3 linked regions of the Paraburkholderia bryophila genome follow. The main gene of each other region encodes a partner of the protein of the gene in region 3 in a complex. Links are inferred from orthologs where the notes say so. Each region holds a gene or a part of one and is shown on either strand. Other genes may lie near its edges.

The links.
Region 1: the proteins of GGD40_RS03290 (region 3) and holA are in contact, whole or in part, in a cryo-EM structure (PDB 8GIZ), measured with the Escherichia coli proteins. The link is inferred for Paraburkholderia bryophila from one-to-one orthologs.
Region 2: the proteins of GGD40_RS03290 (region 3) and dnaN are in contact, whole or in part, in a cryo-EM structure (PDB 8GIZ), measured with the Escherichia coli proteins. The link is inferred for Paraburkholderia bryophila from one-to-one orthologs.

Annotation. Positions count from the first base shown.
Region 1 is NZ_JACCAS010000001.1:3,443,647-3,449,955, reverse strand. What follows is about bases 1,383-4,207. They hold holA (DNA polymerase III subunit delta), read right to left. Parts: upstream 3,444-4,207; coding sequence 2,322-3,443; downstream 1,383-2,321. Other genes in these bases: leuS (leucine--tRNA ligase), read right to left, coding at 4,123-4,207; GGD40_RS15445 (LPS-assembly lipoprotein LptE), read right to left, coding at 3,480-4,031; GGD40_RS15455 (glutamate-5-semialdehyde dehydrogenase), read right to left, coding at 1,383-2,186. In the rest of the region: GGD40_RS15465 (nuclear transport factor 2 family protein), read left to right, coding at 1-358; GGD40_RS15460 (CopD family protein), read right to left, coding at 390-806; more of GGD40_RS15455, read right to left, coding at 915-1,382; more of leuS, read right to left, coding at 4,208-6,309. UniProt on the Escherichia coli protein: Part of the beta sliding clamp loading complex, which hydrolyzes ATP to load the beta clamp onto primed DNA to form the DNA replication pre-initiation complex.
Region 2 is NZ_JACCAS010000001.1:2,813,959-2,816,911, forward strand. What follows is about bases 1-2,793. They hold dnaN (DNA polymerase III subunit beta), read right to left. Parts: upstream 2,053-2,793; coding sequence 949-2,052; downstream 1-948. Other genes in these bases: gyrB (DNA topoisomerase (ATP-hydrolyzing) subunit B), read right to left, coding at 1-835; dnaA (chromosomal replication initiator protein DnaA), read right to left, coding at 2,273-2,793. Also shown: more of dnaA, read right to left, coding at 2,794-2,953. UniProt on the Escherichia coli protein: Confers DNA tethering and processivity to DNA polymerases and other proteins. Acts as a clamp, forming a ring around DNA (a reaction catalyzed by the clamp-loading complex) which diffuses in an ATP-independent manner freely and bidirectionally along dsDNA.
Region 3 is NZ_JACCAS010000001.1:762,069-768,506, reverse strand. Bases 1,874-4,827 are described here. They hold GGD40_RS03290 (DNA polymerase III subunit delta'), read left to right. Parts: upstream 1,874-2,810; coding sequence 2,811-3,845; downstream 3,846-4,827. Other genes in these bases: GGD40_RS03280 (TatD family hydrolase), read left to right, coding at 4,521-4,827; GGD40_RS03285 (GNAT family N-acetyltransferase), read left to right, coding at 3,923-4,456; tmk (dTMP kinase), read left to right, coding at 2,096-2,716; mltG (endolytic transglycosylase MltG), read left to right, coding at 1,874-2,096. Also shown: CAF17-like 4Fe-4S cluster assembly/insertion protein YgfZ, read right to left, coding at 1-1,007; more of mltG, read left to right, coding at 1,086-1,873; more of GGD40_RS03280, read left to right, coding at 4,828-5,312; GGD40_RS03275 (ankyrin repeat domain-containing protein), read left to right, coding at 5,366-6,124; GGD40_RS03270 (Rap1a/Tai family immunity protein), read left to right, coding at 6,400-6,438. UniProt on the Escherichia coli protein: Part of the beta sliding clamp loading complex, which hydrolyzes ATP to load the beta clamp onto primed DNA to form the DNA replication pre-initiation complex.

The sequences.
Region 1 (6,309 bases), 2.7 Mb from region 3 along the record:
AGCCACCTTGGTTTCAATCGAACAGATGTGGGTCGACGCCGCCGCTCGCGGCGACCGCGCCACACTCGACCAACTCCTCGACAACTCGTTCATCGAAACCATGCCCAACGGCGCGCGCCGCAGCAAAGCCGACCTGCTGTTCGCCCCCGCGCTGCCACCCGGCGCCGCGCAGTCGCTCGGCGATCTGAAAGTACGTGTTTTGGGAAATGTCGCGATGGTGTCCGGCGTCAATCACTACACGCCGGCATCGGGTTTGAAAACGATCGATTACGCGTTCACCGACCTGTATGTGCGACGTGGCGACACCTGGCGTGTCGCGTCGTCACATACGACTCTCGGGTCGGTGCATAACGTCTAACAGTGTGGAGCGTTGCGCTCCTATCAAAAGCTTAAAACGGCTTGATCACCACCAGCGCCACCGCTGCCAGCATGCCCAGAACGGGCAATTCATTGAACATCCGATACCACTTATCCGAGCGCTTATTCTCGCCACGCTCAAAAGTGCGCAACAGCACACCGCAGTAAGCGTGATAGATGATCAACAGCACCACCACGCCGACCTTCGCGTGAATCCAGCCTTGGCCGCGGCCGATGCCGATCACCAGCCACAGCCAGATACCGCAAGCCAGCGCCGGCACCGCGATAAACGTCATGAAGCGGAACAGCTTGCGCGCCATCGTCAGCAGACGCGCCGTCGCGGCGGGCTCCGTTTCCATCGCCAGATTGACGAAGATGCGCGGCAAATAGAACAGGCCGGCAAACCAGGAAGCAATCAGGACGATGTGAAACGTTTTGACCCAGAGCATCGGCGGTACCTGTAGCTGTGCGATTGTTGACTACGTTGATTGGGGAACAAGCGCGACCGCGTTGCACAGCCGCACTTGTGTCATGCGCCCGCCGAGGCGGCGCAGCGCTTATTGACGGCCTTCGCCGTGCCCGAGCACAACGTACTTCAGCGACGTCAGCCCATCCAGACCCACCGGCCCGCGCGCATGCAGCTTGTCGTTCGAGATGCCGATTTCCGCGCCCAGGCCGAATTCGAAACCATCGGCGAAACGGGTCGACGCATTCACCATCACGCTCGCCGAATCCACTTCGCGCAGGAAGCGCATCGCGCGGTCGTGGTCTTCCGTGACAATCGCGTCGGTGTGATGCGAGCCGTATTCGTTGATGTGCTCGATCGCCGCATCCAGACCGTCGACCACCTTGATCGCCAGCACCGGCGCGAGATACTCGGTGCGCCAGTCTTCTTCGGTGGCGTCGACGAGCGGCGCGACGCCCGCGTCGGACAATACAGCTCGCGCCGCCGCATCCACGCGCAATTCGACGTCCTTCGCGCGATACAGCTTGCCCAGCGCCGGCAGCACCTCAGCCGCGATATCACGCGCGACCAGCAGCGTTTCCATCGTGTTGCAGGTGCCGTAGCGGTGCGTCTTCGCGTTATCGCAGACGGTCAGCGCTTTCGTCAGATCCGCGCGATCGTCCACGTACACGTGGCAGATGCCGTCGAGGTGCTTGATCATCGGCACGCGGCCTTCTTCGATCAAACGCGCGATCAGACTCTTGCCACCACGCGGCACGATCACGTCGACGTATTCGGTCATCGTGATCAGCTTGCCGACCGCCGCGCGGTCCGCCGTGGCCACCACTTGCACCGCGTCTTGCGGCAACCCGGCCGCTTCCAGCCCTTCGCCGATCAGCTTAGCCAGCGCCGTATTGCATTCGAGCGCTTCCGAACCGCCACGCAGAATCGTCGCGTTGCCCGATTTCAGGCAAAGCGCGGCGGCGTCGATCGTCACGTTCGGCCGCGATTCGTAGATGATGCCGATCACGCCCAGCGGCACGCGCATCTGGCCGACCTGAATCCCGCTCGGCCGATACTTCATGTTGCTGATCTCACCGATCGGATCGGCCAGCCCGGCGACTTGCCGCAGGCCTTCGACCATCGTCTTCAGCGCTTTGTCCGACAGCGTAAGACGATCGATGAACGCCGCGTCATGCCCCTTCTCGCGCGCCTTGGCCAGATCGCGCGCATTGGCTTCCTTCAGCAGCGCGGCATCGCGTTCGATCGCGTGAGCGACAGCCGCGAGCGCGGCGTTCTTCGCCGCCGTCGACGCCCGCGCCATCGCACGCGATGCGTGACGGGCGCGGCGGCCGAGGTCGGTCATGTACTGGTCGATATCCATGGAGATTCTCTTGGTGCAGCGCACGCTTAGGCGCAGCGGACGGACAGAATTAGCGAAACATCGAAAGATTGTAAGACGGGTGGAGGTGATCTGCTTGAGGCGGTGGTTTGAGCGAATCAGAGGCGCTCAGGCCGCTCAAACCGGTCGGCGCGCGGGCACAGCAGCGGCTCCGGTCCGAGGCCGCGACGGCGGCACGGCCGCCGTCTTCGGCGACGCCACGGTCATCGCCAGCTCGAACAGACCGTCCCACGGATCAGGCGGCGGATCGTTGCGATGATTCCCCCGCGTACCGCCAGACAAACCCTTCACCTGCCGATCCAGCTTGGCCGCCAAAGCAAGCGCCTTCTCCAGCGCGCCTTCGGTGACGCGCGACAATGCCGGCCCGATCAACCGCTCGCGCGGCCCCCACACACGGTTCTCACGCACCAGCATCGCGAGCGGTTTGCCCGCCTCGACGCCGCGCTTGATCCGCAGCAGCGTGCGCACTTCTTCGACGACTGCCCACAGCACCAGCACCGCTGCCTCGCCTTCGCCACGCAGCCCGTCGAGCATGCGCGACAAACGGCCGACATCGCCCGCGAGCATCGCCTCGTTCAGCTTGAAAACGTCGTAACGCGCGACGTTCAGCACCGCGTCCTGAACCTGGTCGAAACTCAACGAGCCCGCCGGATACAGCAGCCCGAGCTTCTGAATTTCCTGATGCGCCGCCAGCAGATTGCCTTCCACCCGTTCGGCGATAAAGGCCAGCGCGCGCCGCCCTTCTTCACCGGCCGCTACCCGCTGGCCCTGCGCCGCGAGCCGCTGGCCCACCCAGTTCGGCAACTGCGCGCGCTCCACCGGATCGATCTTCAACGCGACGCCCGCATCGGCCAGCGCCATGAACCACGCCGATTTCTGCGTGGCCGCGTCGAGCCGCGGCAGCGTGACCATGGTCAGCACGTCGTCGTTGACGGCAGCAGCAAGCGCCTTCAACGCATCCGCACCTTCCTTACCGGGCTTGCCCGATGGAATCCGCAATTCGACCAGTTGACGGTCACCGAACAGCGACATCGACTGGCTCGCGCCCAGCAGCGAACTCCAGTCGAAACCGCGCTCGACAGTGAACACCGAGCGATCGGTGAAGCCGGCCGCGCGCGCCGTCGCACGAATGCGGTCGCACGCTTCTTGCGCGAGCAGATGCTCGTCGCCGAACACGACGTAGAGGCCGGCGAGTCCCTTGGCGAGATGCGCTTCGAGCGCGTCAAGTCGCAGTTGCATGCGGACCGTCCGGCAAAGTTGAACGAAGCACCACGGTCACAGCGGCGGCGGCGGCAACGGCGCACGCGGCGCCACCGCCGGCACTTCCTGACCCGGCGCCGGATGCAGCGAGCGCACGATCGACAGACGGCGCGTGAGCTGGTCGATCGCGTCGTTTTCCATGTCGGCGTACAGGATGTCCGCTTCCGCCGCCTTGGCTTGCGAATACTGGTCGCTATAGGTCATCGCGCGATTCAACGAAATCACGCTCGGCGGAATCAGCACCGTGCCGTCTTTTCCGACCAGCGAGTAAGTCATCGAGAGGTTCATTTGATACTCCTCGACCACGCCCAGCGAATTCAGCGTCAGCGTGCTGACGCCACGGCCTTCGCCGATCGTCAGCGTCGCGTCGGAATTGGCGAGCGAGGTGACCACCACCGTATCGCTGCCGCCTTGCACCATGCGCGTGAGGCGCGCGCTGGCCGCCGGCGAACCGCCGGCGACATAGAGGCGTTTAAACGCGTAGTCCTGCTGGCCACGCAACTGGAAGCCGCAAGCGGACAACATCAGCACGCTGCAAGCCAGCGTCAATACCATTCTGCGAGTCACATTGGCTCCTGGTTCGCAGTAGATTCCGCAGCGAGAAACAGGCGCCGCCGTGCGCGACCGACCCTGTCCGCTGTCATGTTCTCGTCTCGAGTCAAACGACCACGTTCACGAGTCGGCCCGGCACCACGACGATCTTCTTCGGGGCCTTGCCTTCGCTGAACTTCGCGACCATTTCGTGAGCGGCCGCGAGCTGTTCGATTGCTTCACGCGTGGCGTCTTTCGCCACGGTGATCGCGCCGCGCACCTTGCCGTTCACCTGCAGCACGAGTTCGATCTCCGACTGTTCCAGCGCCTGCTCGTCGACCTTCGGCCATGCCGCGTCGAGCAGCGAACCGTGGACGTCGGCGAAACCGAGTTCCTGCCACAACTGGAACGCGAGGTGCGGCACCACTGGGTACAGCACGCGCAGCATCACGCTGTACGTTTCGCGCAGTACGGCCGGCTGGGCACCCTTCGCGCTGTCGAGCGCGTTGAGCATCTTCATCGCGGCCGACACCACCGTGTTGTACTGCAAACGCTGATAGTCGAAGTCAGCCTGCTTCAGCACGCTGTAGATCTCGCGGCGCAGCGTCTTGTCGACGTCGCCGAGTTTTGCAGCGTCGAACGTACCGCCCGAGCGCAACGCGGCTTCGTTCGCCTGACTGAAGCTCCACACGCGGCGCAGGAAACGGCTCGCGCCTTCCACGCCCGAACCGGACCATTCAAGCGACTGCTCGGGGTGAGCGGCGAACATCACGAACAGACGCGCGGTGTCCGCACCGTGCTGGTCGATCAGCAATTGCGGATCGACGCCGTTGTTCTTCGACTTCGACATCTTCTCGATGCCGCCGAGCACGACCGGCTGGCCATCCGCGTTCAGGATCGCGCCGACCGGGCGGCCCTTGTCGTCGAACGAGACCGTGACGTCGGCCGGGTTGTACCAGGTCTTCTTGCCGGCATCGCTTTCGCGGTAGTACGTTTCGTTGAGCACCATGCCCTGCGTGAGCAGGTTCTTCGCCGGCTCGCCGAACTTGACGAGGCCCAGGTCGCGCATCACCTTCGCCCAGAAACGCGAGTACAACAGGTGCAGAATCGCGTGCTCGATACCGCCGATGTACTGATCCATCGGCGCCCAGTAATCGGTGCGCTCGTCGACCATGGTCTTCGCATTCGGCGACGCGTAGCGGTAGAAGTACCACGACGAATCGACGAAGGTGTCCATCGTGTCGGTTTCGCGTTTGGCCGCGCTGCCGCACGTCGGGCAGGTGCAGTTCACGAACGCTTCGGATTTAGCGAGCGGATTGCCCGTGCCGTCCGGCACGAGGTCTTCCGGCAGCACCACCGGCAGATCTTTTTCCGGCACCGGCACGTCGCCGCACTTCGGGCAGTGAATGATCGGGATCGGCGTGCCCCAGTAACGCTGGCGCGACACGCCCCAGTCACGCAGACGCCACGTGATCTGCTTGTCGCCGAGGCCGAGTTCCTTCAGGTCGGCGGCGATCTGGTCGACCGCCGGCTCGTAGGCGAGGCCGTCGTACTTGCCGCTGTTGATCAGCGTGCCGGTCTTCTCGCCGTACCAATCCTGCCAGGCTTCCGTCGAGAATTCCTTACCTTCGACGGCCACCACCTGCTTGATCGGCAGGTCGTATTTCTTCACGAATGCGAAGTCGCGTTCGTCGTGCGCCGGCACGCCCATTACCGCGCCTTCGCCGTAGCTCATCAGCACGTAATTACCGATCCACACTTCGACCTGTTCCTGCGTCAGCGGATGCGTGACGGTGAAGCCGGTGCCCATGCCCTTCTTTTCCATGGTCGCGACGTCGGCTTCAGCCACCCCGCCGCGCTTGCATTCTTCGATGAAGGGCAGCAGTTCCGGCTTGTCTTTCGCGAGACGCGTGGCGAGCGGATGCTCGGCGGCAATCGCGCAGAAAGTCACGCCCATGACCGTGTCGGCGCGCGTGGTGAACACGCGCAGCAGCTTCTGTTCACCGTCGATCTCGTACGGAAACCCGAAGTTCACGCCGAAGCTCTTGCCGATCCAGTTCTGCTGCATGACCTTGACGCGCTCGGGCCAGCCGAGGCCTTCGAGGTCGTTAAGCAGTTCGTCCGCGTACTGCGTGATGCGCATGTAGTACATCGGGATTTCGCGCTTTTCGACCAGCGCGCCCGAACGCCAGCCGCGGCCGTCGATCACCTGCTCGTTCGCGAGCACGGTCTGGTCGATCGGGTCCCAGTTCACCGTGCCGGTCTTCTTGTACGCGATGCCCTTCTCGAGCATCTTCAGGAACAGCCACTGGTT
Region 2 (2,953 bases), 2.1 Mb from region 3 along the record:
TCGCGACTTCGACGGCAATGCCGTCCTTCTCGCCGCTGACGTGGAAAATATTCGGGTGCAACACGGCCTTGTTCTTGTTGATGTACTCAACAAAACCCTTCACGCCGCCCACAAACGCAAAATCTTCTTCCTTACCCGAGCGCTGATCCGTCAACCGAATCCGCACGCCGTTATTCAAAAACGACAGTTCACGAATCCGCTTGGCCAGAATGTCGTAGTGATATTCGACATTGCCGAAAATCGTGTCGTCGGCGAGAAAGTGCACTTCCGTACCGCGGTTCTCGGTATCGCCCGTCACCTGAATCGGCGACACGGCCACGCCATCGATCTCTTCGATGATGCGGTTCTGCGGCACGCCACGGTGAAACTCCATGAAGTGCTTCTTACCGTCGCGACGAATCACGAGACGCAACCACGCCGACAGCGCGTTCACGCACGACACACCCACGCCGTGCAAACCACCGGACACCTTGTAGCTGTTCTGGTCGAACTTGCCGCCGGCGTGCAACTCGGTCATCACGATTTCAGCGGCGCTGCGCTTCGGATCGTGCTTGTCGTCCATCTTCAGACCGGTCGGCACACCGCGGCCGTTGTCGGTGATCGAGATCGAGTTATCCGCGTGAATGATCACCTGGATGTCGTTGCAATGCCCGGCCAATGCTTCGTCGATGGAGTTGTCGAGCACCTCGAACACGAGGTGATGCAAACCGGTGCCATCCGATGTATCCCCGATGTACATCCCCGGCCGCTTGCGCACCGCCTCCAGACCTTCGAGGATCTGAATGGACGAGGCGCCGTAGCTGTTGTCGGGTTGCGTATTGTTCGTTTCAGTCATGGATTTTTTCCGGTTCTGCGTTACTGCAAGGTTGCTGCTCGGGACTTTTCAAAACACCATAAAAACGCCAAAGGGGCACTGCGCCCCTTGGTGTCTTCTCGGTATTGGACGCGTTAGATGCGCATCGGCATCACTACGTATTTGAACTCGTCGTTCTCGGGAATCGTGATCAACGCGCTGGAGCTGGCGTCGCCCAGGCTCACTTGCAACATGTCGACCTTCAGGTTCGCAAGCACGTCGAGCAGATACGTGACGTTGAACCCGATATCGACGCTGTCGCCGTCGTACGCGATTTCCAGTTCTTCCTGCGCCTCTTCCTGATCGGCGTTGGTCGACATGATCTTCAACTGGCCCGGCTCGATAATGCAGCGCACGCCCTTGAATTTGTCCGACGTCAGAATCGCGGCGCGTTGCAGCGAGCGCTGCAGTTCTTCACGGCCGATCAAAAATTGATTCTTATGCGACTTCGGAATCACGCGCTGGAAGTCGGGGAATTTGCCTTCCACCAGTTTCGACACCAGTTCGACCTGGCCGAACGTGAACTTCACCTGCGTTTGCGCGATGTCGATCTTCAGCGTGTCGTCGATGTCTTCCAGCAGACGCTGCAATTCCAGAATCGTCTTGCGCGGAATAATCACTTCCTGACGCGCGAACGTGCCTTCGATCTTCATCGACGAGAACGCCAGACGGTGACCGTCGGTCGCGACCGCCATCAGCTGATCGCCGTCCACCACCAGCAGCATGCCGTTCAGGTAGTAGCGAATGTCCTGCTGGGCCATCGAAAAATGGACCATGCCGAGCAACTGGCGGAACGTCTTCTGGGGAACCACGAGGTTCGCACCGTAGTCTTTAGCTTGCGCGACCGTCGGGAATTCGTCTGCGGCGAGCGTTTGCAGCGCAAAGCGGCTCTTGCCGGATTGCACGGTCAGACGCTTGTCGTTCAGCGTGAGCGTGACCTGCCCGTCGGGCATGGCGCGCAGAATGTCGAGGAGCTTTCTTGCTGCCACCGTGGTCGCCACCGAATCGCCGCCCACGCCGAAATCGGCACGCGTGGTGATCTGCAACTCGAGGTCGGTGGACAGGAACGACACGTCAGGGCCGTTCTTGGTAATCAGCAAATTGGCGAGGATCGGCAACGTATGGCGGCGTTCGACGATGCCGCTCACAGTTTGCAGCGGCCTGAGGAGGTTATCGCGTTCGGTCTTGACCAGTTGCATAGAGTTCCTTCGTTGATATAACGGCCTGCGCGCCTTGCCAGGCAAGCGATCCAGCTCACAGCCGTGGCCCCCCGCCGGCGCCACGCAGCGCCTGCCACAGCGTGAAATCCGCCCGCGGCCGCCGGGCGGTTAAACCTGTATTGTGCCTGAAAACGGAACCGCCTCACTAAAATGGGGGCGAGTTTGGAAATAAACAGGTCGTTTTTCCCAGTCGACTTGCTTAGCCCTTCAGCGTCTGCTCCAGCACGTGCAATTCGTGGTTCAGTTGCGCGTCAGTGCCGCGTTCGGCTGCGATCTTGCGCACCGCGTGCAGCACCGTGGTGTGGTCACGTCCGCCGAACAGCTCGCCGATTTCCGGCAAACTCTTCTGCGTCAGTTCCTTCGCGAGATACATCGCAATCTGCCGCGGTCGCGCGATATTCGCCGGACGCTTCTTCGAATACATGTCCGCGACCTTGATACTGTAGAAGTCCGCAACCGTCTTCTGGATGTTTTCCACCGAGATCTGGCGGTTCTGCACCGTCAACAGGTCTTTCAGCGCTTCTTTGGTCAGTTCGATCGTAATTTCGCGACCGTGGAACTTCGAATACGCGAGGATCTTGCGCAGCGCGCCTTCCAGCTCACGCACGTTCGAGCGCAAGTGTTTCGCGACGAAGAACGCGACGTCCTCGCTCAGGCTCACGAACTCCGACTGCGCCTTGCGCATCAGAATCGCGACGCGCATTTCCAGCTCGGGCGGCTCGATCGCCACCGTCAGGCCGGAGTCGAAGCGCGAGATCAGACGGTCGTCGATCCCCGAAATTTCCTTCGGATACGTGTCGCTGGTGATGATCACCTGCGCCTTGTTCGCGACCAGCGCCTCGAATGCGTAGAAGAATTCCTCTTGTGTACGCGACTTGCC
Region 3 (6,438 bases):
ACCGAGCCGTTTTCCAGCGCGGCGAGCTTAATTTCCACCAGCAGATCGACCCCGCCTTCCGGCGCCGACGCCGCGTTCACCACCATCCCACACGGCTGACCGGGATCGTCCGAATGAAACAGCTCCGTGCCCGCCTTGACCGTGTCCAGTTCACCGGCCACATTTGCCAGCGACGTGCGCCGCTTGATCGTGCCGCGATACTGGCTGCGCGCCACCACTTCCTGACCCGGATAGCAGCCTTTGCGGAAGTTCACCGCGCCGAGCACGTCGAAATTGACCATTTGCGGCACGAACTGTTCAACCACCGGCTGGGTGATGCGCGGCTCGCCGGCGCGAATGTCGAGCCAGTCCCACACCGCTGGCGACACGCGTTTGAGCGTGTCGTCCAATGCCGGCAGATGCGCTTCGATCTGCGCCTTCGGGCCGATCCACAGATAACGCAGCCGGTCGAGCGCGTCCGGCACGCGGATCAGCGAGCCCGCCGGGCCGTCCACCTTCACATGCACGCCGTCCGGCAGCGCGTCGAACACGCCCGACAGCGCGTGGCGCACGTCGCCGGCGAGGCCGACCACCGCGACTTCGCCGCTCGCGTCCACCAGTTTGGCCTTGGCGCGCAGTACGAACATCGACAGCCGTTTTTGCACCGCCGCCTGCACGTCTTTCGACACCAGCAGGCGGATCGCCTCGCCGCTGCGCCACGTCAGGAACGACGCCAGCAGCCGGCCCTTGGCCGAGCAATAGCCGGCCAGCCGCGCGTTGGCGGCGTCGAGATGCTGGGTGTCGTTGGTGAGCTGGCCGTGCAGGAAGCTCGCCGCGTCGTCGCCGATCGTGTCGATCACGCCGAACTGCGTGAGCGGCATGTAGGCGCCGTGCTGGACGACGGCGTCGAATTCAGCGGCGGACGGACGCGGCAGCATGGGCAGCGCGACGGGCGAAGCCGGCGCGGCGGCAGCAGCGGAAGGGTTGACTGAGGTAGTGCCTGAAGCGGTAGCGAGCGGTGTGTTCATGGATTCGGAGAACAGTCAATTCTGACTTTAGCTAAGGCAAACAAGTATTATATGCAGTCCACTCCTGTCCCGTTCGGCATGTCCCTCCTGAAGAAATGTTTCGTCGCCGGCTCAATCGTCGTTGTGCTGGCCGTAGCCGCCGTTGCAGCCGGCTATCACTGGGCCACCAGCCCGCTCGATCTGAACCCCGCGCAACTCGACGTCACCGTCAAACCGCATAGCAGCCTGCGCAGCGTCACCTTGCAACTGAATCGCGGCGGCGTGCCGGTCGAGCCGGAGCTGTTCGTCATCATGACGCGGCTGCTGGGGCTGCAAAGCGAGCTGAAATCGGGCAACTACGAGTTCAAGACCGGCGTGAGCCCGTACGAGGTGCTGCAAAAGATCGCTCGCGGCGACGTCAACGAATACGTGGCGACCATTATCGAAGGCTGGACCTTCAAGCGCATGCGCGCCGAACTGGACGCCAATCCGGCGCTCAAGCACGACACGGCCGGCATGAGCGACGCCGATCTGATGACGGCGATCGGTGCGCCGGAAGCGTCGATCGGTAACGGCGAGGGGCTGTTTTTCCCCGACACCTATCTGTTCGACAAGAACACCAGCGACCTCGACGTGTACCGTCGCGCGTATCACCTGATGCGCCAGCGTCTCGACGAAGCGTGGCTCGCGCGCTCGCCGAATCTGCCGTACAAGACGCCGTACGACGCGCTGACCATGGCGTCGATCATTGAGAAGGAGACCGGCAAGCCGTCCGACCGGCCGATGGTGGCGGCGGTGTTCGCCAACCGTCTGCGGGTGGGCATGCCGTTGCAGACCGACCCGACCGTGATCTACGGCATGGGCGACAGTTACACGGGGCACATCCGCAAGAAAGACCTGCAGACGGACACTCCCTACAATACCTACACCCGGATGGGTTTGCCGCCTACGCCCATCTCGCTGCCCGGTGTCGCGTCGCTGCAGGCGGCGATGAACCCGGCGCAAAGCACCGCGCTGTATTTCGTGTCGCGCGGCGACGGCAGCAGCATCTTTTCCGACAACCTCGGCGATCACAACAAGGCCGTGGACAAATACATTCGAGGGCAATGATGGCGCGGGGCAAATTCATTACGTTTGAAGGCATAGACGGCGCCGGCAAGACCACGCATCTGAGCTGGTTCCGCGAGCGCCTCGAGCACAAGGTGGCGAGCACGGGCCGCGCGGTGGTCATGACGCGCGAACCGGGCGGCACGCCGCTCGGCGAGCAGATTCGCGAGATCGTGCTGCATCAGAAGATGGACCTCGAAACCGAGGCGCTGCTGATGTTCGCGCTGCGTCGCCAGCATCTGGCCGAGGTGATCGAGCCGGCGCTCGCGCGCGGCGACTGGGTGCTGTCGGACCGTTTCACCGACGCGACCTTTGCCTATCAAGGCGGTGGCCGCGGGCTGCCGCGCGACAAGCTGGAAACGCTGGAGCGCTGGGTGCAGGGTGGTTTTCAGCCGGATATGACGGTGCTGTTCGACCTCGACCCGGAAGTCGCCGACGAACGGCGCAGCGCGGTGCGCGACCCGGACCGTTTCGAGAGCGAATCGACGGCGTTCTTCAACCGCACCCGCAGCGAATATCTGCGCCGCGCGGAAGAAGCGCCGTACCGGTTCGCTATCATTGACTCTTCGCAGACCATCACGCGTATTCAGAAACAGCTTGAAGAGTTGATTGCAGTTCTTTGATTTTAAAAGAATATAACCCTGGTTTATAACGGTTAGCAAAGTTCGAGCGGTGTCTCGCTTTGCTTCGCTAGCCGATTGATTTCAAAGAGAAACGATGATTTATCCGTGGCAAGCCGATGACTGGAACCGCCTGCAACAATTGCGCGGCCACTGGCCGCATGCGTTGTTGCTGCATGGACAAGGCGGCATCGGCAAGCTGCGCTTCGCGCAGCATCTCGCGCAAGGGCTCCTGTGCGAGGCGCAGCAGCCCAACGGCGAACCGTGCGGCGCCTGCGTGGCCTGCAACTGGTTCACCCAGGGCAATCATCCGGACTACCGGATCGTCGTGCCCGAGGCGCTGGCCGCCGAAGCCGGCCTGAACAGCGCCGCGGACGAAAAAGCGGACAAGGCCGACGCCGACGAAGGCAAAAAGACCCGCGCGCCCAGCAAGGAAATCAAGATCGAGCAGATTCGCGGCTTGCTCGACTTCGTCGGCGTGGGATCGCACCGCGGCGGCGCGCGCGTGGTGGTGCTGTATCCGGCCGAAGCGCTGAACATCGCCGCGGCCAACGCGCTGCTGAAAACGCTCGAAGAACCGCCGGCGGGCGTCGTGTTCCTGATGGTATCGGCGCGCGTCGACCGTCTGCTGCCCACCATCATCAGCCGTTGCCGCCAGTGGCCGATGAGCGTGCCCGCGCCGGAACTGGCCGCGAAATGGCTGGCCGCGCAGGGCGTGGCCGACGCGCCCGCGCTGCTCGCCGAAGCCGGCGGCGCGCCGCTCGCGGCACTTGCGCTCGCCAGCGACGAGAATCGTGCGCTGCGCGACTGGACCCTGAAGCAACTGGCAGCCGGCGCCGCGTGCGACGCGTTCGCCTGCGGCGAGGCGCTGCAAAAGCTGCCGGTGCCGCTGGTGCTCGGCTGGCTGCAACGCTGGATGTACGATTTGCTGGCACAGCGCACTGCAGGCGCGCCACGCTATTTTCCGCAGGCTTCGGCGGCGTTGACGCGCTGCGCGTCGCAGGCGGACGCCAGCGCGTTCGCGCGTTTCATGCGGACGGTGACGCGTCAACGCGCGGTCGAGAACCATCCGCTGAATGCGCGGCTGGTGTTCGAAGAACTGTTTCTCGGCTACCGCGAGTTGTTCGCGTAGGGCCGCTGCGGTTTTTAAGCCCCATCCGGGTCCGTTCGGGTCTTCTCCCTGACCTTCTACCTCACCTTCAACGCACCATGAGCCTTGCCTACCGCGATGCCACGCTCGACGATCTGCCCGCCATCGTCGCTATTTACAACTCGACCGTGCCGTCGCGGCAAGTCACCGCCGACCTCGAACCGGTCAGCGTCGAAAGCCGTCTGGCGTGGTTTCACGCGCACGGCCCGCATAAGCGTCCGTTGTGGGTGGTGGAAGATTCGCAGCAGCCCGGCCGCGTGATCGCCTGGTTGAGCTTTTCGGATTTCTACGGCCGGCCGGCCTATCTGCGCACGGCGGAAGTCAGCATCTATCTCGACGAAAGCGCCCGTGGCCACGGCCTCGGCAAGCAACTGCTGGCGGCGTCGCTGGCGGCCGCGCCGGCGCTCGGCATCGACACGGTGCTGGGTTTCATCTTCGGCCACAATGATGCGAGCTTGCGGCTGTTCCGCGGCTTCGGCTTCGACACGTGGGGTTCGCTGCCGCGAGTCGCCGTGCTGGACGACGTGGAGCGCGATCTGGTGATTCTCGGCAAGCGCCTCGACGCGCCGACGGAAGCCGCCGAAGTCGACTAAACCCGACTAAGGCCGCCCGAAGCCGCCCGATTCACCTCACGCCATTTTTACGCAGGACCTCACCATGTTTGTCGATTCGCACTGCCACATCAACTTCGAAGGACTCGCCGACCGCCTGCCGCAGGTGCTCGAGAATATGCGCAGCCATTCGGTCACGCATGCGCTGTGCGTGTCGGTCGATCTGGAGACGCTGCCGTCGGTGCTGGAGATCGCCAGCCAGCACGATAACGTCTACGCGTCGGTGGGCGTGCATCCGGATCACGAGGACATGCGCGAGCCGAGTCTGGCCGAGCTGATCGAACTGGCCGCGCATCCGAAGGTGGTGGCGATCGGCGAGACCGGGCTCGACTACTACCGTCTGGAAGGCCGAACGATCGCCGACATGGAGTGGCAGCGCGAGCGCTTTCGCACGCATATCCGCGCGGCGCACGCCACGGGCAAGCCGTTGATCATCCACACGCGCTCGTCGTCGGAAGACACGCTGCGCATCATGGCCGAGGAGCGCGCGAGCGAGCCGGGCGGCGTGATGCATTGTTTCACCGAGCCGTGGGCTGTTGCCGAACAGGCGCTGGCGCAGAATTTTTACATTTCGCTGTCGGGCATCGTCACCTTCAAGAGCGCGACCGACGTGCAGGACGTCGCGCGCCGCGTGCCGCTCGAGCGTTTGCTGATCGAAACCGATTCGCCGTACCTCGCGCCCGTGCCGTATCGCGGCAAGCCCAATGAACCTGCGTACGTGAGTTATGTCGGACGCTACATCGCGCAGCAACGCGAGATGCCGGACACGGCGCTGGCCGCCGCGACGACGCAAAACTTCTTCCGGCTCTTTAAAATTCCCGTGCCGACTGGTGCGTGACCTTACAAAGTCGATAAAATTCAAAAGGATAGGGAAGGTTCCTAAAGCACAATATGAGAAATATTCCGATGTCGATCGTTGCTATTCAAAAGACTTCCGCCGCGCGCAGCGCGCGGGTTCCGGCGCGCCGCAGCGTGTTGCGCGCGTCGCGCGCGCTGCGCTCGGTGTTCGCGGCGACGCTGGCTTGCGTCACCTTGAGCACGCTGATCGCGTCGCCGGCTCAGGCCGCGCCGATCGACTCGCTGATCAAATCGGTCAAGTTCGACGACGTCGACGGCGTCAACAAGTTGCTCGCCAAGGGTATGGATCCGAACAGCGTCGATAACCAGGGCATTCCGCTGCTGGTGATCGCCGCGCGCGAAAAATCGGACAAGGTGGGCGCCGCGCTGCTCGCGAATCCGAAGACCAATATCGAGATTCAGGACAAGGCCGGTGAGAACGCGATGATGATGGCCGCGCTGAACGGCGACCTCGATTTCGTCAACCAGTTGATCGCGAAAGACGCCGAAGTGAACAAGAAGGGCTGGGCGCCGCTGCATTACGCGGCCGCGAACGGCCACGACGACATCGTCAAGGTGCTGCTCGACCATTCGGCCTACGTCGACGCAGGCTCGCCGAACGGCACCACGCCGCTGATGATGGCGGCGCGCGGCGGCCATGTGTCGACGGTGAAGCTGCTGCTCGACAACGGCGCGGATCTGACGGTGAAGAACCAGATCGGCCTGACGGCGCTCGATTTCGCGAAGACTTATAAAGAGCCGGACGTGGTTGAAGGGCTGACCGCGCGGCTGCAGCAGATGCAGCAGAAGTAAACGGCGCGGGAATGGTGAGCGGGCGCGTACAGCGCACTGACGGGTAGAAACGCCGAGGTGCCGGAATGGCAAAGCACCGAGGTACCGAAGTGCCGAAGCGTGAACGCGGCACAGCACCGTTCACCCGTTCCCCGCAGTTTTGCCTGCAGATAGCGCCAGTTGACGCGCTTGCGCTTCGCAAAACAGTGCAGAATGACGACTTTGGCGCGCCGCCTGGGCGCGCCGTCCGGATGCGGCGAAAGACCGCCTGATAAACGACCCTGGAAAGGAACACCATGCTGCGGGCTTTGATTTTCGCCAGCGCGCTTGCCGTA